2 linked regions of the Shumkonia mesophila genome follow. The protein of the gene in region 2 interacts with the protein of the main gene of each other region in a pairwise test. Links are inferred from orthologs where the notes say so. Each region holds a gene or a part of one and is shown on either strand. Other genes may lie near its edges.

Region 1 (10,723 bases), on a different replicon or contig from region 2:
TCGGAGGCGTCGAGCGGCGTTACCATCTCGCGTTCGTTGTATCCTGTCAAGTCGATCGAGTACAGGCGCGAGCGGGTATCCTTGCCGTCTTTCCCCGAAGGAACCTCGCGGAAATAAATAAGAACCCGGCCGTTGGGCGACCATGTCGGCCCCTCGACCAGGAAGCCTTCGGCGAGCAGGCGTTCGGCGCCACCGTTCACGCCCATCACGCCGATGTAGAACCGGCCGTTGGCAATCTTCGTGAAGGCGATGAGGTCGCCGCGCGGCGACCATACCGGCGTGGCGTACCGCCCGGCCCCGTAACTGATCCGCTTGACGTTGCGGCCGTCGGCATCCATGACGTAAAGCTGCTGCGTGCCGCCGCGGTCCGAGTCGAACACGACCTGCCGGCCGTCGGGAGAAAAGTCCGGCGAGGTGTCGATGGCCGAATGGTTGGTCAGCCGCTTCGACACCCGGGTGCGCAGATCCATCTGATAGATGTCGGTGTTGCCGTCCTGCGCCATGCTCATGATCACCGCCTTGCCGTCCGGCGAGAAGCGGGGCGCGAAGGTCATGCCGGGGAATTCGCCCAGGATTTCCTGGCGGCCGGTGTCGAGGTCGAAGATGTAGACGCGAGGCGATCTCTGGAAATAGGACAGGAAGGTGATTTCCCGCCGGTTGGGCGAGAAGCGGGGCGTCAGGACCAGTTCGTTGCCCTTGGTCAGGAACTGATGGTTGGCGCCATCCTGGTCCATGATGGCCAGCCGCTTGATCCGCCGGTCGGCCGGGCCGCTTTCCGAGATGTAGACGAGCTGGGTGTCGAAATATCCCGTCTCGCCGGTGATCCGTTCGTAGATGGCGTCGGCGATGATGTGGGCGACGCGCCGCCAGTTGCCCGTGGTGCTGGTATAGGCGCGCCCGACCATCTGCTGTTCGGCGACCACGTCCCAAAGGCGGAATTCGATCTTAAGCCGCCCGTCGGCGAGCACGTCGGCCCGCCCGTGCATCAGGGCCTGGGCATTGATCACCCGCCAGTCGCCGAAGCGGGGCAGGACGTTCAAGGCCGCGGCCGTCTGGATGAAGGCCCGTGAATCCAAGGGCTTGAACAGGCCGGACCGCTCGAGGTCGGCGGCCACCACCTGCGAGATGTCCCGCCCGAACTGCGTCGCCTGCGGCGTTCCCCCGACAAGGTCGGTGACGGCGATCGGCAGCGGCTCGACCGTTCCCTGGGTGATGTCGATGCGCAGCTCGGCGGCGGCGTTCGTCACGCCGAGCAGACACCAAGCTGCCGCCAGTGCCCAGACCGCCTTTGCGATGAAATGTCGTCGATGAGGCGTCATGTTCAAAACATTTCCTTCGGATTGAAGTTCAACGTCATGTCTTTCCACTGGTCGTATTTCGCGGGCGGCAGCCGCAAAGGGCTGCACTTCGGATTGAGGACGGCCCGGAGTGCGCTTTCCGCGGCGGCGCGGAAATAGGGGTCGCTCTGCATGCGGGCCTGATCGCGGATGCGGGCCTCGCGCACGGTGCCGTCGGGGTTCATCGTGGTGTGGATCTCGATGATCAGGTCCTCGGCGTCCTTGGCGCCGGCCGGCAGGCTCCAGCAGCGGGCGATCTGCTGGCGCACCAGGTCGATCTCGCTGATGCTGAGCGGCTGCGACGCGTCGTAGGAGCGCGGCGGCGAACGCAGGGCCTGGGCGATCTGATTCTGGAAGGTGTCGCTGGCCTCCGCCTTCCTGTCCGGCTCCTTGCGGGTGGGGTCGGGCTTGGTCGGTGCCTGCCGTTTCAGGTCCTCGACCGTTTTGAGGACCGAGGCGAAGGTGTCGGGCGCCTTCGGCTTGCGCTTCGGCTTGGCCTGGGCGAGCGGCTCGGGCGCCAGCGCCTTCGGCTCGGGCTTGGGTTCCGGTTTCGGCTCCGGCTTGGGTTCGGGCTTTTTGGCTTCCGGCTTGGGTTCCGGCGGCGGCGGCACCACCACCGGCTCGGGCTTGGGCGCGGGTGGGGGTGGCGGTGGCGGCGCCGGCTCCGCCTTCGCCTCGGGTGGCGGCGGTGGCGGCGGTTCCGGTTTCGGCTCCGGCTTCGCTTCCGGCTTGGGAGCGGCGGGCGGCGCATTGGTCCGTTCGGCGACCGTCAGGATCTCGACCATGATCGGAGTGTCGACCATCGGCGCCGGATTGCGCAGTTCGGGCAGTCCGAAGTACGCCAGGGCGGCAACCGCGGCGTGCGCAACGCACGAAAGGGCGATGCTCCGGCGCATGTCCATTATCTGGGCGCCTTCTTCCTTGCGGCCGGAGTCTTCTCCGGCATCTGCTCGGTGATCAGGGCCACTTTGCTGAAACCGGCCGCGTTGATCGTGCCCATGACCTCCATGACCCGGCCGTAACTGATGGCGCGGTCGCCGCGCACGAAAATCCTCGCCTCGGAATTGTTGTGGGTGATGGCCACCAGGCGCGGCGCCAGATTGTCGATTTCGATCTCGGTTTCCTGAAGGAAGATCCGCCCCTGCGAGTCGATGGAGACGGCCAGCGGCTCGTCCTTGCCCGGCAGGGTCGACGCCTGCGTCTTCGGCAGGTCGACCTGCACGCCGACGGTCAGCAGCGGCGCCGTCACCATGAAGATGACGAGAAGAACCAGCATGACGTCGACCATCGGCGTCACGTTGATGTCGCTCATCGGCCGGCTCGCGCGGCGGCCGCCCAGGCGCTTCAGACCTCGTCTTGGCATCGTAACGGCCATGGTCAGTCCGCTTCCTCCATCTGCCGCGAGATGATGGCCGAGAACTCGCCGGCGAAGCTGTCGAGGCGCCCGGCATAGCGGTCCAACTCGCGCGACAGCTTGTTGTAGGCGACCACCGCCGGAATGGCGGCAAGCAGGCCCAGCGCGGTCGCGAACAGCGCCTCGGCGATGCCGGGGGCGACCACCACCAGGCTGGTGTTCTTGGCCAGCGCGATCGACTGGAAGCTGTTCATGATGCCCCACACCGTGCCGAACAGCCCGATGAACGGCGCCGTGGCACCGGTGGAGGCGAGGAATGTCATGTAGCGTTCGGCGCGGTCCATCTCGCGCGTCACCGTGATCTGCATGACCCGGTCGATGCGATCGCCAAGGCCGACCCGGCTGGTGCGCGTCCCGTTGCGCTTGGCCAGGGCGCGCCGCCACTCCTTCATGGCGGCGACGAAGACCGCCGACATGGGGTCGCGCGGATAGCTGCCGATGTTGTCGTAGAGGGCGTCGAGCGAGCCGCCCGACCAGAAGGCGGTCTCGAACTCGCTGGCCCGGGCGTTGAGGCGCCGCAGCCCGATCAGTTTTTCGAAGATGACCGCCCAGCACCAGATCGAGGCCAGCAGCAGTCCGACGATGACCACCTGGACCACGATGTCGGCGCGTACGAACAGGCTCCACACCGAAAAGTCGAGCCCGGCGACGGAACCGCCGAGGGTAACCGCATCAATTGTCGCTCTTTCCATCAATCACGTCCTGCTAACTCTCATCACGCCACGCCTCGAAGGCCGCCCGTATCCCCTGGGGAATGCGGGCCGGACGCCCCGGATCGGCGCGCTTCATACAGGCAATCCGGACCTCCATGCGAACCAATTCGTCGCCGTTTCGGCGCACGCTTTGGTTCATGTCCACCGAGGCGCCCTTGACATCGGTGACTCCGGTATGAATTTCCAGTCCGTCGTCGAGATGCGCCGGCCGCAGAAAATCGGCCGCGCACCGGCGCACGACGAAGACCAATCCCTCCTCGCCGGCCAAATGGGACTGTTCTATGCCCAGAATCCTTAACAAATCCGTACGGGCCCGCTCGGCGAACTTGAGGTAGTTGGCGTAGTAGACGACGCCCCCGGCATCCGTGTCCTCGTAGTAGACGCGCACGGGAAACACGTGGACCCCGCCGCGGACCGTGCCCACAGCCTCACTCATCGCCGGCCTCGATGCCGCTGATCAGCTCATACTGGGCCGAAGTGGGCGGCGGCGTCAGCCCCAGGTGCCGATAGGCGTTGGGGGCCAGTACCCGGCCGCGCGGCGTGCGCATGAGGAAACCCTGCTGGATGAGGTAGGGCTCGATGACCTCCTCGATGGTGTCGCGCTGTTCGGAAAGCGCCGCCGCCATGGTTTCGACGCCGACCGGGCCGCCGCCATAGTTGTCGGCGATGCAGCTCAGATAGCGCCGGTCCATGGCGTCCAGCCCCATGCCGTCGACCTCCAGCCGGTTCAAGGCGGCATCGGCCGTCCGGGCGTCGACGGCGGCGGCGCCGTCGATGGCGGCGAAGTCGCGCACCCGGCGCAGCAGACGCCCGGCCACCCTGGGCGTTCCCCGGGAACGGCGGGCGATCTCGGTCGCCCCGTCGCGGGTCAGATCGACCTTCAGTAGACGGGCCCCGCGGCTGACGATCAGTTCAAGTTCCTCGGCGGTATAGAAGACGACGCGCAGCGGAATGCCGAAGCGTTCGCGCAGCGGCGTCGTGATCAGGCCGGTCCGGGTGGTGGCGCCGATCAGCGTGAACGGGGGAAGATCGATGCGCACCGAGCGTGCCGCCGGCCCCTCGCCGATGATGAGGTCGAGCTGCCGGTCTTCCATCGCCGGATAGAGGATTTCCTCGACCACCGGGTTGAGGCGGTGGATCTCGTCGATGAACAGCACGTCGCGCGGCTGCAGGTTGGTCAGGATGGCCGCCAGATCGCCGGCCCGGACGATGACGGGACCCGAGGTGGCGCGAAAGCCGACCCCCAGTTCGCGCGCCACGATCTGCGCCAGCGTCGTCTTGCCGAGGCCGGGCGGGCCGTAGAGCAGCACGTGATCCATGGCTTCACCGCGCTGGCGGGCCGCCTGGATGAAGACCCGCAGGTTGGCGCAGGTCTGCCGCTGCCCGACGAAGTCGTCGAGGCTGAGCGGCCGCATTCCGGCCTCCGCCGTGTCGGCCGCCGCCTGCTCGGGCGCCACCATGCGGTCGACCTCGTTCATCGCGGGTGCTCCTTGGGCGCCAGCTCATTCAGGCCGGCCCGGATAAGGGCCGGCAACTCGACGTCGGCACCCAGCCGTCCGGCCGCCTGCGACACGGCGCGCAGGGCCTCCGAGGCGCCGTAGCCCAGGTTGACCAGCGCCGAAACAGCATCCGCGGTATTGCCGGCGGCCGCGCCGCCCACGCCCGAACGGGCGAAGGCGGCCGTCCCGTGGGCTGCCGCGCCCAGCGCGATGGCGCCGACCTTGTCCTTCAATTCGCTGGCGATGCGTCCGGCCAGCTTGGCGCCCACCCCCGGCGCCCGGCTGAGCGCCGTGCGGTCGGCGGCGGCGACGGCGTGAAGGATCTCCTCGACGTCGAGCGTCGAAAGGATCGACATGCCGACCTTGGCGCCCACCCCCTGCACCTGGGTCAGCAGACGGAACCAGTCGCGTTCCGCCGCGTCCATGAAGCCGTAAAGATGGATATGATCCTCGCGGACATGGGTTTCGATCACCAGGCTGGCCGGCTGGCCGTCGGCCAGGCGGGCCAGGGTGCGGCCCGAACAGAACACCAGGTAGCCGACGCCGCCGACGTCGATGACCGCCCAGTCGTCGCCGCGCGAGTCGACGCGGCCGCTCAGCTTGGCGATCATAGCGTCGCCCCCGCCGGCCGCGCGCCCTGGGCGAGCCGAAGCGTGGTGGCCCGGTGGTGGGCATGACAGATGGCGGCCGCCAGGGCGTCGGCGGCGTCCGCCGTTTTGGTGGCGCTGGTGGGCAGAAGGATGCGCACCATCATCTGGATCTGTTCCTTTGCCGCGTGGCCGGTTCCGACCACGGTCTTCTTGATGAGGTTGGGCGGATACTCGAACACCGGCACGCCGCAGCGCGCCGGCACCAGGACCACCACGCCCCGCGCCTGGCCAAGCTTCAAGGTCGACACCGCGTTCATGTTGACGAAGGTCTCCTCGACCGCGGCCTCGGCGGGACGGAATCGCTCGATGACCTCGATCAGGCCGTCATAGAGGGCCGACAGCCGCTCGGCCAAAGGCATGCGACTGTCGGTGACGATGACGCCGTCGGCGATATGGCTGAGCCGGTTGTCCCACGCCTCGATCACGCCCCAACCGGTAATACGAAGCCCCGGGTCGAGTCCCAAGAGTCGCAAGGGTTTCAAAAACCTCCTCCAGTCGCGAAACGGCGTGTCGATCAGGCGCTGAGCCGCTCCATCACCTCGTCATCGACGTCGAAGTTGGTCGACACCCGCTGGACGTCGTCGTTGTCGTCCAGCACGTCGAGCAGCTTGAAGAGCGTCGACGCGGCCTGTTCGTCGATGGGAACCGTGTTCGTCGGCTTCCAGTCCAGGCGGGCCGATTCCGGCGTTCCGAAGCGCTTCTCGAGGGCATCTCGCACGGCGCTCAGGTCATCGGGCGCGCAGGCGACGAGATGGCCGGCCTCGTCCGATTCCACGTCCGTCGCGCCGGCCTCGAGCGCGGCCTCGAACATGTCTTCGGCCGACGCGGTGTCCTTCTTGTATTCGATGCGGCCGATGCGCTCGAACATGAAAGACACGCTGCCCGTCTCGCCCAGGTTGCCCCCGTGCTTGCTGAAGGCGGCGCGAATTTCCGAGGCGGTGCGATTGCGGTTGTCGGTCAAGGCCTCCACGATCACCGCCACGCCGCCGGGACCGTACCCTTCGTAGCGGATCTCCTCGTAGTTGGCCGTGTCGTCGCCGCCCGCCCCGCGCTTGATCGCGCGCTCCATCGTATCCTTGGGCATGTTGGCGGTGCGCGCCGCGATGATCGCCGAACGCAGCCGGGGATTGGACTCAGGGTCGGGCATGCCGCTGCGGGCGGCCACCGTCAACTCGCGGATTAGCTTGGTGAAGACCTTGGCGCGCTTGGCATCCTGTGCGCCTTTCCGGTGCATGATGTTCTTGAACTGGGAATGACCCGACATAAACCGACACACCCCTTATTTGCCGAGGGACTCGGGCGCTTGTACCATATGTAGTGGAAGAACGCACGGATACCGTGCTTTGAGCTATCAAAGCAATATGGCAAGATTTGGGCGTGCGGCAAAGGACCGAATCGCTCCACCGCTTATTCCCCCGGGCACCGAAGCCCGAGAGGGTGGATGCGCCCAAAGTCCGCGTTCTCCACGCCTTGTTCGGCGACAGATTACGATACGGCGCCAGCGCCGCCAAGACGTCTCATGCGAGATGTCGCGCCGGCGTCTGCGACAACCGTCCGCCCAGGCGCAGCGGCTCGATGCCGACGGCCAGGCCGGAAGCATCGTCGGTCTCCACCAGAACGGCGCAGAGCGTGGCCTCGCCGTGGGCGGGCTCCAGCCGATCGGTCGGCAGCACCTGGGTCAGGCGGGCCGTCGCCGTCCGCTTTTCCATGCCGATCACCGAATCATAGTCGCCGCACATGCCGACGTCGGTCAGGTATCCGGTGCCGCCGGGCAGGATCTGGGCATCCGCCGTCGGCACGTGGGTATGGCTGCCGACCACCGCCGACACCCGGCCGTCGAGAAAATGCCCGAGCGCCATCTTTTCGCTGGTCGCTTCGGCATGGAAATCGACGAAGATGGCATGCGCCTGGGCGCCCAGCCGGCATTCGTCGACCACGGCGCCGAGCGCGCGGAAGGGATCTTCGATGGCGTGCATGAACAGGCGGCCCTGGACCTGCGCCACCGCCACCCGCCGGCGGTCGGGCAATTCGTAGACATCGACCCCCCGCCCCGGCGTGCCCGCCGGATAATTGAGGGGGCGCAGAAGCCTGGGCTCGCTGTCGATGAAGTCGATGATTTCCCGCTGGTCCCACACATGGTTGCCGGTGACGATGACATCGGCGCCGGCCGCGAACAGCGCCTGACAGATTTTTTCGGTGATGCCGAAGCCGTGGGCGGCGTTCTCGCCGTTGACGATCACGAAGTCGACGCCGAGATCCTGGCGCAGGTGGGGAATCTGGCGGCAGACGAGATCGCGCCCCGCCCGGCCGACGATGTCGCCGATATAGAGAATTCTCATGGATGCGCAGTCCTGAATGCCGTTTCCTCGGTGACCACCCAGTCCAGCCGGGCGTCGGTCGGGCCGTGGGGCACGGTTTCCACTTCCTGGCAGGAATAGCCGATGCCGACGGCCTCCACCCTGCCGCGGTCGCGCAGCAAGGGCAAGGTCCTGTCGTAGTATCCGCCGCCCTGCCCCAGGCGATAGCCCTGGCGGTCGAAGGCCAGCAGCGGCACCAGCAGCAGGGCGGGAATGCCCTGCTCGGCGGTGGCGGCGGGTTGCCTGGTCCGCAGCGGCCCGCCTTCGAGCGGCTGTCCCGGGCCCCAGCGGCGGAAGATCAGGGGTTCCCCCGCGGCCTCGACGACCGGCAGCAGGCAAAGGGCGCCCAGTTCATGCAGATGCGAAAGCAGCGGGCCGACGTCGGCCTCGTCGCCGACCGGCCAGTAGGCGGCGACGGCGATGCCGGGCCCAAGGCCGAAACCGCCGGCGATGGTCAGGAAATTGGCAAGGATGCGCTCTCCGGCGGCGGCCCCCGGGGTGGCGCAAAAAGCCTGCCGTCGGCGCCTCATCTCGGCGCGCAAATGCGCTTTCTGCTGTTTCATGGACGTCGGGGGAACCGGGACCGGAGGCATGGAGGACATGAGGTGGGCGGTGCCGCTACAGCCGTTGGCCGAAGAATCCTCCGTGGCCTGCTCGCGCAGGTGGGTGACCATATACCGGACCCACGGGTCCGGCAGGGACAGTCCCCTAGAGAATCGAAGTAGCCCCAGGGATGTCGTGGCCTGACGTGCTTCGCAGCCGCCGCCCACCCTAGTATCTAGGCGCCTTTGAGGCGCGCGGCAACTCCTTCGATGCGTTGGGCCAGCGAATCCATGGCGGCACCGAGGTTTTCCTCGGCGTCGAGACGCACCGTCGCGGCGCGATCGCCGGCCTTGAGCGATTCCACCTCGGCATAGGCGTCCGACAACTCGTCGGCGATCACCAGGCCCGCCATCACCAGCAACTGGGCATCGCCGACCTGCCCGACCGAGGCGACCAGTTCGTTGATCCGCCGATCGACATAGGCGGCCAGCCGCGCCAAGTGGGCTTCCTGGCCGTCCTCGCAGGCGATCTGGTATTTGCGACCGTTGATGGAAACGGAAACGTGCGCCAACGCCCTACTCCTCCAGAACCGCTTTCAACCGCGAGATGACGCTGTCGAGCCGATGCGACACCTCCTCGGTGGCGGACCGGACCTGGGCGTTCTCGCTCTGGCTTTCGGTGAGGGCCCGCTTCGCCGCCAGCAGGTCTTCCGACACGTCCTCGCGGGTGGAGGCACGGGTCGCCGCAGCCGTCTCGATTTCGGCCACGGCCCTCTCAAGTCGCTCTCGCGCCCGTTGGATGCGCGATGGCGCGGGGATGGATGAGTTGCTCACGGACTCCAGAATAGGCATCCCCCCATAACGCCGTCAACCGCCGTTTCTCTCAAAAAATCCATTGACTGGGGAGGTCAATGGGGTAAAGGTTCGGCCGAATTCTGCGCCGCAGCCGCCCCGCGGGCGAATGAGTGTGACCCGCCCGAGGGCCTCGCGTCTCCCCCGTATCGTACGGCGAAACGGGTGTTCAATCCGAACCCAAGCTATGGAGAAGGAAGATGGCAGTCCGCGTTGCAATTAACGGGTTTGGCCGCATCGGTCGCTTGGCCCTGCGTGCCCTGATCGAGTCCGGGCGCAAGGATGTCGTGGTGGTCGGCGTCAACGACCTCGGGCCGGTGGAAACCAACGCCCACCTCCTGAGGTACGATTCCGTGCACGGCCTGTTCCCCGGCGAGGTCAAGGTCGAGGGCGACACCATGAACGTCGGTCAGGGCCCGATCAAGGTGACCGCCGAACGCGACCCCTCCAAGCTGCCGTGGAAGGAACTCGGCGTCGACATCGTCTGGGAATGCACCGGCATCTTCACCGCCAAGGAAAAGGCCCTGGTGCATCTGGGCGCCGGCGCCTCGAAGGTGCTGGTTTCGGCGCCCTCCTCCGGCGCCGACGCCACCATCGTCTATGGCGTCAACCACAAAGTCCTGACCGCCGCCCACAAGATCGTCTCGAACGCCTCTTGCACGACCAACTGCCTGGCGCCCGTCGCCTATGTCCTCAATAAGGCCATCGGCATCGAAAAGGGCTACATGACGACGATCCATTCCTACACCGGCGATCAGCCGATCCTCGATACCCTGCACAAGGACCTGCGCCGGGCCCGCGCCGGCGGGCTGTCCATGATCCCGACCTCGACCGGAGCGGCGAAGGCGGTCGGCCTGGTGCTGCCGGAACTGGCCGGCAAGCTGGACGGCTCGTCCATCCGGGTGCCGACCCCCAACGTTTCGGTGGTCGATCTCAAGTTCATCGCCAAGAAGGCGACCACCAAGGACGAGATCAACGCCGCCATCAGCGCCGCCGCCAACGGCGAACTCAAGGGGATTCTCGCCGCCAACGACGCTCCGCTGGTGTCGATCGACTTCAACCACAACCCGCACAGCTCGATTTTCGATCTGACCCAGACCCAAGTGGTCGATGGAACCCTCGTCCGCGTGCTGTCGTGGTACGACAATGAGTGGGGCTTCTCCAACCGCATGGCCGATACCACGCTGGCCATGTCGAAGGCCGGTTGATCGGGTCTTCGGGGTAAGCAGTTCGGGGCGGGGCCTTCCGGGGTCCCGCCCTTTTCGTATGTCCTATGGCTGGTTGGCAGGAAGCGGGGATGGCGACGCCGTCAACGTCCGCGCGACCCGTAGCCCCGTACTGCCGTGCCGAAACCCCGGG
Region 2 (10,712 bases):
CAGCCCTGGCCGGCCGCGCGGGCCCGCAGCACGATCTGGGTGATCTCGGCGGGGCTGCCGAGGCGCAGCGGGAAGCCGGGCCACAGGCCGGTGCCGTTGCTGACGTAAAGCTGCATGCCGCCGACCGCATAGAGGCCGGAGACGAACCCCTCGTTGAAGTGCCGCGCCAGCGCCTTGATGCCCGGGATCTGGCCGCCGTGAGTGTGCCCCGAAAGCTGGAGGTCGACGCCGGCCTCGGCGTGCCGCGCCGCCCCGGGCGGCCGGTGCGCCATCAGGACGACGGGGGCATCCTTGGGCGCCCCGGCCAGCGCCGCGCCGATGTCGGGGGCCGTCAGCGCGAAGCCGAAAGCGGCGGCATCGGTGATGCCGGCCAGTACCAGCGAGCGGCCGTTCTGGCCGATCACCACGTGCTCGTTCATCAGTACGCGCATGCCGAGGTCCTCGAAGGCGGCCATCCAGGCGGCGTGGCCCGAGTAGTATTCGTGGTTGCCGGTGATGGCGAAGACGCCGTGCCGGGCCTTAAGCCCCCTGAGCGGCGCCACGTCGGTGGCGCGCCGGTCGGCCGGGCCGTCGGCCTGATCGCCGGTCAACAGGATGACATCGGGATCGAGCGCGTTGGCCTTCTCCACCACGGCTTCGACCCACGGCGCCGCGAACAGGCGGCTGGCGTGCAGGTCGCTGATCTGCACCAGGTTGAGGCCGTCGAGCTCGGCCGGCAGGCCGGGGATGGCGATGTCGAGGGTGCGCACGTCGGGCACGCGGACGGCCTGCCACACCCCGAACGCCGAGAGGACGAGCGCGGCGACGCCGGCGCCCAAGGCCCAGCCGACGCCGGAAACCGAAATCCCCGCCGAAAGGCCCGCCTTGGCGGCCAGCAGGAGGACGACGGCGGCGAGATCCCTGAGCAGCAGCAACCCCGCCAGCAGAATGAAGGCGCCGAACAGCCAGCCGACGGCGATCAGCACCGGGGCGGGAAGTTCCGGCGAGGCCAAGCTGCCGAAGAACGTGCGCACGACGAGGTGCTGCTGGGAGATCGCCAGCAGGGCCAGCGCCGCCAGCCCCTTCCAGGCCGGACCGACCGGCAGCGGCAGGACGAACCGCCAGGCCACGTAAAGGAAGATGGCGAGGGGAATCACATGGAAGATGATCATGGTGCTCAACGGGACTTTGCGAATGGCCGGTCCCTTCCATCGGTTGGCGGCGGGGGGATGGGCGCGGACAGACGCCCGCCCGAGATAAGCAGATCGGGCGGGGTCTTGTCCATGGCGAGGGTCGGCGCAACGCGCCAACGGCCGGGCACGGAAAAGGGGAGAAGGGGCATCCCCCCGCTCCCTCCGTCCGCGGGAGTCAGGCCGTCAGGCCATTGGGCCGAAGAGGGGACAAGCCCGGATGATGGAGCGGCCAGCCTCGAGGCCGGCGCCGCCGGTGGCCAGCCATTGCACCATCGGACGCGCGCGTTTCGCGTCGCTGGTCGAACGCATCCCAATCCTCCGCTTCTTTTGGATGATGCCCGACCCACGACAGGTCGAGCCCTCCGCACGGGTTGGGCCTTAAGCTAATCCCGCTCGCCCCCGGCTGGCAAACGGGGGAGAGGGAATCGCGCCTACTCTGCCTCGTCCAGCGCGGCGTGGGCGGCGAGCCAGGCTTCCTCGGCGGCCTCCAGCGCGCTTCGCGCCTCGGCCATGGCGATCTGCAGCGCGGTGACGCGCTCGGGCGCCCGCGCATAGGTGGCGGGGTCGGCCAGCTCGGCCTCGAGGCGCTTCTTGCACTCGGTCGCTTCAGCCAGGCGTTTTTCGGCCTGCTGGGCGGCCCGTCTTAGGGGGGCTGCGTCGGCGCGCGCCTGGGCGCGGTTGCGCCTCGCCTCCTTGCGGTCGTTGGCCCCGGCCTCGCCGTCGCCGCGCCGGTTGGCCCGGCGCTGTTCGGCAAGGTGGCGGGCGTAATCCTCGAGGCTGCCCTCGAAGGGGGCGCAGGTGCCGTCCGCCACCAGCCACAGGCGGTCGCACACCAAATCGATCAGGTGGGCATCGTGGCTGACCACGATGACGGCGCCGTCGAAGCCGTTCAGCGCCTCGACCAGGGCCTCCCGGGCGTCGACGTCCAGATGGTTGGTCGGCTCGTCCAAGAGCAGCATGTGCGGGTCGGCCCGGCTCATCATGGCGAACAGCAGGCGGGCCTTTTCGCCGCCGGAGAGCGAGGAAACCTTGACGTCGGCCTTGTCCTGGCCGAAGCCGAAGCGGCCGAGATGGGCGCGCACCGCCGATTCGCGGGCATCCGGCATGAGGGCGGCCAGATGGCTGAAGGCGGTGCCGCCCATGTCCAGCTCCTCGGCCTGGTGCTGGGCGAAATAGCCGATGCGCAGCTTGCCGGGCCGGCGCAGCGTCCCCTCCGTCACGTCGAGCCGGCCGCTCAACAGCTTGACCAGGGTCGACTTGCCGTTGCCGTTGGCGCCGATCAAGGCGATCCGGTCGTCCATGTCGATGCGCAGGTTGAGGCGGGAGAGCACCGGCTTTTCCGGCACGTAGCCGACGGAAACCCCGGTCAACGCGATCAGCGGCGGCGGCATCGGCTCGGGGGCCGGAAACTGGAAGGCGGTGGTGTGCTCCTCGATGACCGCGGCGATCGGCTCCATGCGGGCCAGCATCTTGAGCCGGCTTTGCGCCTGCCGGGCCTTGGTGGCCTTGGCCCGGAAGCGGTCGACGAAGGCCTGGATGCGCTTCTGCTCGGCGACCTGGCGGTCGCGCATCCGGGCCTCGCGCACCAGGTTTTCGCGGCGCACCCGCTCGAAGCGATCGTAGTTGCCGGCATAGCGGGTCAGCGTGCGCTCGCTCAAATGGGCGATTTCCTCGGCGACGCGGTTGAGCAGCCGGCGCTCATGGCTGATCACCAGAAGGGTTCCCGGCCAGGCGGCCAGATAACCCTCCAGCCACAGGGTGGCCTCGAGGTCGAGGTGGTTGGTGGGCTCGTCCAGCAGCAGCAGGTCGGGCCTGGCGAACAGCGCCCCGGCCAGCGCCACGCGCATGCGCCAGCCGCCCGAGAATTCCTGGCAGGGACGAGCCTGGGCCGCCTCGTCGAACCCCAGGCCGGACAGGATGGCGGCGGCCCGGGAGGGCGCGGAATGGGCCTCGATGTCGGTGAGCCGCGTGTGCACCTCGGCGATGCGCAGCGGATCGGCCGTCGTCTCCGCCTCGATCAGCAGGCGGGCCCGTTCCTCGTCGGCGGCCAGCACGGTTTCCAGCAGGCTCGACGGGCCGTCCGGCGCTTCCTGGGCGACGCGGCCCACCCGCGGCCGCCCGGCCAGGGTGACCGACCCGCTGTCGGGGGCCAACTCGCCGGAGATGACTCGAAACAGCGTCGTCTTGCCCGAACCGTTGCGTCCGACCAGGCCCACCTTGTGGCCGGCCGGCACGAACAGGCTGGCACCCTCGAAGAGGACGCGCCCGCCAAGGCGTAGCGTGAGGTCGTTGATCGTCAGCATGGCGGCGTCATAGCACGCCCCGGCCCGCCGGAAAACCACGCCTGTTTCGGCCTATTTTGGGGACACCATACTTAATTCGATTTCATCACTCGCCGCACGAGGGGTAACGTCTTTTGCGAATTAAGTATGGTGTCCCCAAAATAAAAGTATGGTGTCCCCAAAATAAACACCGGCTCCGCCCCACCGGCGGAGAGGGCAGGGTGGCCGCCTTTGCGCCCCCTCGGCGGCGGATGGGACACTTGCGTCGCGCCCACGATCTGTCTATAAGGCGCCGGCTCCGAGGGGAGCCCGATGCCCGCGCCCACGCAAAACGGGAAACCGTCGGGGGGCGGGTCTCTTGAGGGAATGTCAGAGAACAAACGAAGCTATTGGAGGATTTTAGGGCATGGCTGTCGAACGGACTTTGTCCATCATCAAGCCGGACGCCACCCGCCGGAACATCACGGGCCAGATCGTCGCCCGTTTCGAAGAGGCGGGGCTGCGCATCGTCGCCCAGAAGCGCATTCACCTGACCCGCAAGCAGGCGGAAGGCTTCTATGCCGTCCACGCCGAGCGGGCCTTCTTCAACGACCTGTGCGACTACATGTGCTCCGGCCCCATCGTGGTGCAGGTGCTCGAAGGCGACAACGCCATCCAGCGCAACCGCCAGGTGATGGGCGCCACCAACCCGGCCAACGCCGAGGCGGGGACCATCCGCAAGGATCTCGGCGTCAACGTGCAGGAGAATTCCGTGCACGGCTCCGACGCCCCGGAAACGGCGCGCGACGAAATCGCCTATTTCTTCGCGGCGACCGAGCTGGTCGGCTGACCTATTCCGCCGCCGCCCCTTCAAGCGGCACGGCACGTCATCGAAACCCCGTCCCGGGCAACCGGGGCGGGGTTTTCGTTCCCGCGCCACGTCACGCCGTCGCCGAACGCACGCAGTTGCGCCCTGACAGCTTGGCGCTGTAAAGCGCGGAGTCGGCCTGCTGCACCAGATCTTCCGGATTGAGTTGCGCTGACGGCACCAGGCTGGCCACGCCGAGGCTGACGGTGACGATGCCCGTGGGCGCATCCGCGTGCGGCAGGGCCAGCGCCCACACCCCCTGCTGGATGTGGTGGGCGGTTTCCAAGGCGTCGTGCCCGCCGGTATTGGGCAACAGCATGACGAATTCCTCGCCGCCGTAGCGCACCGCCAGTTCCCCGGCCCGCCGCCCCGCCTGGGCCAGCGCCCCGGCCAGCGCCTGCAGGCAGCGGTCACCGGCCGGATGGCCGTAGCGGTCGTTGAACTTCTTGAAGTGGTCGACGTCGAGCATGATCAGGGCCAGCGGCGTGCCGGCGCGTTGTCCGCGTTTCCATTCCTGGGCCAGCATGCCATCGAAGGCGCGGCGGTTGGCGATGCCGGTCAGTCCGTCCGTGTTGCTGAGCGCCTCCAGCCTGGTCTTGGCGTCTTCCAGGGCGGCGGTGCGCTCCTCGACGATGGCTTCAAGCTCGCGGTTGCGCTCGTGCAGGCAATTGATCGGGTAGACCTCGTCGTCGCCGCTTGCCAACAGCTGATAGGGGATGGAGATGCCGCTGTGCGCAATCTTCCACTCCCCGTCTTCACGGCGGAAAACCAGTACCAGCCGCGCCGTCTCCCTGGATAGAATGGAATCGGGGATGGGCAGGTGAATGTGGAAAAAGGCGGTGGTGACGACGACGTCCTCGCTCAAGTCCTGCGTCGAGAGGTCCAGCATCTCGATGCGCAGACGGCCGGGCACCTCTGCGAAGTCCTTGCGGGTGATTCGCGCCCAGTGCTCGCGGTCCTTGACGAGGAAATCGCCGCCGCCGGTGTAGCCGCTGAAATTTTCGCTGAAGCGTTCCGTCAAGAGATCGTCGCGCGCGGCGTACATCTCGATGTACTCATCGAACAGGGAACGGATGAGGTCCTGGCGTTTCTGGCGCATAGGATTGTGATTTAATCGGGATGACCAATAAAACAAACGACAATACTGCCTGAGAATAGCAGTTTTCGCGACGTGGCAGAATTCCAGATGACGCCGATGACGGCCGCCAGGGATCTGCGGCGATGGGATCAAAAGGGAATCGGCAAGCCGGAAGACGAAGATCGGGAACAGATAAAGAATCGAGCAGCCGAAAAACGGCATGGCCGAACGGCTGGTTTCGTCGCGCCAGACGCCGGTCACGGTTTCCGTCTTCCGAAGCCATGGAGACTCGCGCACGGCCTCGCGGCGGTTCAGTACGTCACGACCCGCCGGTAGAGATGCCAGGTCGCATGTCCCAGGACCGGCAAAACGACGGCGAGGCCGACAAAAAGCGGAAGCGCCCCGAGCAACAGGGCGGTCGCGACGACGAGGCCCCAAATCCCCATGGTCAGCGGATTCGCGAGAACGGCGCGGATCGACGTTCTGACCGCCACCGCGACCGGCACGTTGCGATCCAGGATCATCGGGAACGAGACCACGCTCAGCATGAAGACGATGGCGGCGAAGACGAAGCCCACCCCGCAGCCGACGACGATGAGCGCAAAGCCCGCCGGCGTGGTCAGGACGGTGTCGGCGAAGTCGGCCACCGAGTCGGGCAGGGTGCCGATGATCTCGGCATAGAGGACCCAGGCGGCGGCCAGCCAGACGAAATAGAAGAGCATCAGCAGCAGCCCGAGGGCGACGATGCCGCCGAACGCCGGGGAATGGACGACCTCGAGCGCATCCCAGCGCGACACCCGCAGCCCGGCCTCGCGCCGCCGGCTCAACTCGTAGGTGCCGACCGCGATCAGCGGGCCGATCAGCGTATAGCCGGCCAGCAGCGGGAAGACCAGCGGCAGCACCTCGTAGCCGGCATAGATCCTGGCGACGATCAGGGTGACGATGGGATAGGTCAGGCAGAGATAGAACAGGTGGGTCGGCATCGCATCGAAGTCGGCCCAACCCTTGAGCAGGGCGTCCTTCAAATCGGCCGGTCCGATGGTCAGCGCGAACGGCTGGCGGTGTTCTTCCAGCCTTTCGATCTTGGCGCCGGCACCGGCGACGGTGTTTCCTTGCATCATTGCCGTGTCTCCTCAACCGCTGCCGGCAACGGTCGCGAAGCCAGGGTGACGCAACCAAGATGACACAAGGGGCCGATCACGCTGTCGATCGCGCCGTACGGCAACCGACGTGTTCACGAAGCACTGTGCGGATCACCTAATACGGGCAATTATGCACGATTGGTACAAACGTGCAATTTATTATTAGTCGTGTTACAATACTTTTCAGAGAAGGCTTCACGGGAAGCCTATAGGGGAGGTTGTCTTTGTCGAATCCGGGGCCCGGGGTTCCGGAAGGGCGGCCGCAAAGGCCTTCGATCAGGGGAAGGCCGGCGGCACAGCCGGATCGCAAGGACGGCATTTCGGGAACGGCCGAGAGAGCGAGGTGAAGCGCCTGGCGGGCCACCGGATCGCGGCCCGGCTTCGCGCGAGTTCATGCCTGTGGACGCTGGACATGGGGGTGATTGCGGATGCTCGTCGCCGTCGTTCTTATCGTCATCGCGGTCGGCACCGTCGTATTCCACGTCGTGAGCCCGTGGTGGTGGACGCCCATCGCCTCGAATTGGCACAGCATCGATGACGCCACCCTCGTCACCTTCTGGATCACCGGCATCGCCTACGTCGCGGTCATCCTGTTCATGGCCTATTGCGCGGTCCGTTTCCGCTACCGGAAAGGCCGGCGGGCGGCGTACGAACCGGAAAACAAGCGCTTGGAGTGGGGGCTTACCGGGTTGACGTCGCTGGGTGTCATCGGCCTGCTGACGCCCGGCCTTATCGCGTGGAACGAATTCGTCACCGTCCCCGACGACGCGGCCGAGTTCGAGGTCGTCGGCCGCCAGTGGCAGTGGAGCTTTCGCCTGCCCGGCAAGGACGGGGTGTTGGGCGCCTCCGATCCCCGGCTGGTCGGCGGCGACAACACGTTCGGGCTCGATCCCAATGACCCCCGCGGCCAGGACGACGTTTTGATCGAGGGCGACGACCTGCACTTGCCGCTCGGCCGGCCGCTCAAGGTACTGATGCGCTCCGTCGACGTCATCCACGACTTCTACGTGCCTCACTTCCGGGCCAAGATGGACATCATTCCCGGCATGGTCACCCACTTCTGGTTCACCCCGACCCGGACCGGGACCTTCGACATCCTGTGCGCCGAGTTGTGCGGCCTCGGGCATCACACGATGCGCGGCATGGTCGTGGTGGAAGAGGAGACGGAGTATCGGGACTGGCTGCAAGGGCAGTCGACGTTTGCCGAACTGATGGCGCGGGCCGCGCCCGGCGACGCCGTGAAACTGGCCACCAATGACGGGCGGGAGGACGCCGCGGCGAATGGGGGTGCCCGGTCGGCTTCAAACCGACCGCACCCCCTCAACCGATAGCGGAAAGGGTGATCCCATGGCCTATGCCGAACCCGCAATCGTCGACCATGCTCCTCCAGCGGAAGTCCCGGAGGTCGAACTCTACCACGCCAAGACCTGGCTCACGAAATACGTCTTCTCGCAGGACGCCAAGGTCATCGCCATCCAGTACTCGCTGACCGCGATCGCCATCGGCCTGGTCGCCCTGGTGCTGTCGTGGCTGATGCGCCTGCAGCTCGGGTTCCCCGCGACCTTCTCGTTCATCGAGCCGTCGGACTACTACCAGTACGTGACCATGCACGGCATGATCATGGTCATCTACCTGTTGACCGCGCTGTTCCTGGGGGGCTTCGGAAACTATCTGATCCCGCTGATGGTCGGGGCGCGCGACATGGTGTTTCCCTACGTCAACATGCTGAGCTACTGGATCTACCTGGTGGCCGTGCTGGTCCTGGCGGCCAGTTTCCTTGTCCCCGGCGGCCCGAGCGGCGCCGGCTGGACCCTCTATCCGCCGCAGTCCATCCTCTCGGGAACCCCCGGGCAGGAATGGGGGATCATCCTGATGCTGGTCTCCCTCGCCCTCTTCATCATCGGGTTCACCATGGGCGGCCTGAACTATGTGGTGACCGTGCTCCAGGCCCGGGCGCGCGGCATGACGCTGATGCGCCTGCCGCTGACCGTATGGGGCATCTTCGTCGCCACCATCCTGGCCCTGCTGGCCTTTCCCGCGCTCTTCGTCGCCGTCGTCATGAGCCTGCTGGACCGCACCATCGGCACCAGCTTCTTCATGCCCCACATCGTCGAGATGGGGGAACAACTGCCGTATGGCGGGGGCAGCCCGATCCTGTTCCAGCACCTGTTCTGGTTTTTCGGCCATCCCGAGGTCTACATCGTCGCCCTGCCGGCTTTCGGCATCGTCTCCGACCTGATCAGCACGCATGCCAGAAGGAACATCTTCGGCTATCGGATGATGGTGTGGGCGATCATCGCCATCGGCGGCTTAAGCTTCGTGGTGTGGGCGCACCACATGTACGTCAGCGGGATGAACCCCTATTTCGGGTTCTTCTTCGCCACGACCACGCTGGTCATCGCCATCCCCACGGCGATCAAGCTTTACAACTGGGTGCTGACGCTGTGGCGCGGCAACATCCATTTCACCGTGCCGATGCTGTTTTGCATCGCCTTCATCGTGACGTTCCTGAATGGCGGCATCACCGGGCTTTTTCTCGGCAACGTCTCGGTCGACGTGCCGCTGTCCGACACCATGTTCGTGGTCGCCCACTTCCACATGGTGATGGGCGTGGCGCCGATCTTCGTCATCTTCGGGGCGATCTACCACTGGTATCCGCTGATCACCGGGCGGATGCTCAACCAGGCCTTGGGCCTGTTCCATTTCTGGGTCACCTTCATCGGCGCCTATCTGATCTTCCTGCCGCTGCACTATCTGGGCTTCGTGGGCGTGCCCAGGCGCTATTTCGAGATCGGCGAAACCGGCTTCGTCCCGGCATCGGCCGCCACGCTCAATGAATTCGTCACGGTCGTCGCCCTGATCGTCGGTTTCGCTCAGGTGGTGTTCATCGGCAACATGGCGTGGAGCGTCTTCGGCGGCCGTTTGGCCGGGCGCAACCCGTGGCGGGCGGCGACGCTGGAATGGCAGACGGCGGAGGTGCCGCCCGGACACGGCAACTGGGGCCCGGCGCTGCCGGTGGTCTATCGCTGGGCCTACGCCTACAGCGTGCCGGGCGTCGAGGACGACTTCGTGCCGCAAAACGTTCCGCCGAGCCAGGTCAAGGCCGCCGATCCCTCCGCCCGGGCGGCCGAGTAGGGGCGCGCGACATGGGTCTCCTGCGCCAGCTCACGGAAAAACCCTGGTTGCCGCAAGATGCGGTCGAACGACTGCATGCGGAACGCGCCATCGCCGCGCCGGCGGCCAAGATCGGCCTTCGGTTCTTTCTTGCCGTGGTGACCGTCCTCTTCTTTCTCCTGACCGTTGCCTATGCCGAGCGGATGCGGTTCGAGGCCTGGCGTCCGGGGCCGCAACCGGCGCTGCTGTGGCTGAACACGGTCCTGCTGATCCTGGGCAGCGTCGGGCTGCAATGGGCGCGGATGGCGGCGAGCCGAGGGCAGATCGACGGCGTGAGGAGGGGACTGATCGCCGGCGGCTTCTTCACGGTGGCCTTTCTGGCCGGGCAGATCGCGGCGTGGCGCCAGTTGGGCGGAATTCCCTTCTTCGACATGGCGAGCCCGGCCATCGCCTTCTTCTACCTGATTACCGCCATGCACGGCCTGCACATCCTGGGCGGTCTGGTGGCCTGGGGCCGAGCCACCGCCAGGGCGTGGCCGGCGACCGAGGTGGCGCGGGACCTGTACGCGAGCGTCGACCTCTGCGCCGTCTACTGGCATTTCCTGCTGCTGGTCTGGCTGGTTCTTTTCGGCCTGCTGTTCTCGGGGAACGGCAATATCGACCTTTTGTTGGCCCTTTGCGGGTTCAGGTAAGGGGGACGACGCGATGGCACCATCCGAACTTGCATCCACCACCGATCCCCTCGCCCAATCCGGGGGCTGGCCCGGCATCGTCGCCGACTGGTCTTCGGACCAGCGGGCCTTCAAGCAGGTGTCCTGGGGCAAGGCGATGATGTGGATCTTCCTCTTGAGCGACACCTTCGTGTTTGGCTGTTTCCTGCTGTCCTACATGACGGTGCGCATGTCGACGACGGTGCCGTGGCCCAATTCGAGCGAGATTTTCGCCCTGACCATCGCCGGCGAAAGCATCCCCCTCATCCTGATCGCCATCATGACCTTCATCCTGATCACCAGCAGCGGGACGATGGCCATGGCCGTCAACTTCGGCTACCGGCGCGACCGCGTGAAGTCGGCGGTA

The links.
Region 1: the proteins of ndk (region 2) and ODR01_RS11255 interact in binary tests that used the Escherichia coli proteins (3 or more experiments, as listed by UniProt). The link is inferred for Shumkonia mesophila from one-to-one orthologs.

What each region holds. Positions count from the first base shown.
Region 1 is NZ_JAOTID010000005.1:294,455-305,177, reverse strand. The notes cover bases 6,742-9,649. They hold ODR01_RS11255 (5-formyltetrahydrofolate cyclo-ligase), read right to left. Parts: upstream 8,534-9,649; coding sequence 7,949-8,533; downstream 6,742-7,948. Other genes in these bases: gap (type I glyceraldehyde-3-phosphate dehydrogenase), read left to right, coding at 9,565-9,649; ODR01_RS11245 (hypothetical protein), read right to left, coding at 9,089-9,346; ODR01_RS11250 (cell division protein ZapA), read right to left, coding at 8,749-9,084; ODR01_RS11260 (TIGR00282 family metallophosphoesterase), read right to left, coding at 7,131-7,952; ODR01_RS11265 (YebC/PmpR family DNA-binding transcriptional regulator), read right to left, coding at 6,742-6,877. In the rest of the region: Tol-Pal system beta propeller repeat protein TolB, read right to left, coding at 1-1,319; ODR01_RS11300 (cell envelope integrity protein TolA), read right to left, coding at 1,322-2,239; protein TolR, read right to left, coding at 2,239-2,712; protein TolQ, read right to left, coding at 2,715-3,443; ybgC (tol-pal system-associated acyl-CoA thioesterase), read right to left, coding at 3,457-3,900; Holliday junction branch migration DNA helicase RuvB, read right to left, coding at 3,893-4,942; Holliday junction branch migration protein RuvA, read right to left, coding at 4,939-5,574; crossover junction endodeoxyribonuclease RuvC, read right to left, coding at 5,571-6,086; more of ODR01_RS11265, read right to left, coding at 6,128-6,741; more of gap, read left to right, coding at 9,650-10,572; ODR01_RS25240 (formylglycine-generating enzyme family protein), read right to left, coding at 10,636-10,723. UniProt on the Escherichia coli protein: Involved in the removal of 5-formyltetrahydrofolate.
Region 2 is NZ_JAOTID010000004.1:274,871-285,582, reverse strand. Bases 2,675-5,571 are described here. They hold ndk (nucleoside-diphosphate kinase), read left to right. Parts: upstream 2,675-3,860; coding sequence 3,861-4,283; downstream 4,284-5,571. Other genes in these bases: ODR01_RS09545 (diguanylate cyclase), read right to left, coding at 4,375-5,400; ODR01_RS09555 (ABC-F family ATP-binding cassette domain-containing protein), read right to left, coding at 2,675-3,475. In the rest of the region: ODR01_RS09565 (metallophosphoesterase), read right to left, coding at 1-1,151; ODR01_RS09560 (hypothetical protein), read right to left, coding at 1,356-1,481; more of ODR01_RS09555, read right to left, coding at 1,604-2,674; ODR01_RS09540 (DUF2189 domain-containing protein), read right to left, coding at 5,691-6,500; ODR01_RS09535 (cytochrome c oxidase subunit II), read left to right, coding at 6,950-7,852; ODR01_RS09530 (cytochrome c oxidase subunit I), read left to right, coding at 7,869-9,656; ODR01_RS09525 (cytochrome c oxidase subunit 3), read left to right, coding at 9,668-10,327; ODR01_RS09520 (heme-copper oxidase subunit III family protein), read left to right, coding at 10,341-10,712. UniProt on the Escherichia coli protein: Major role in the synthesis of nucleoside triphosphates other than ATP. The ATP gamma phosphate is transferred to the NDP beta phosphate via a ping-pong mechanism, using a phosphorylated active-site intermediate.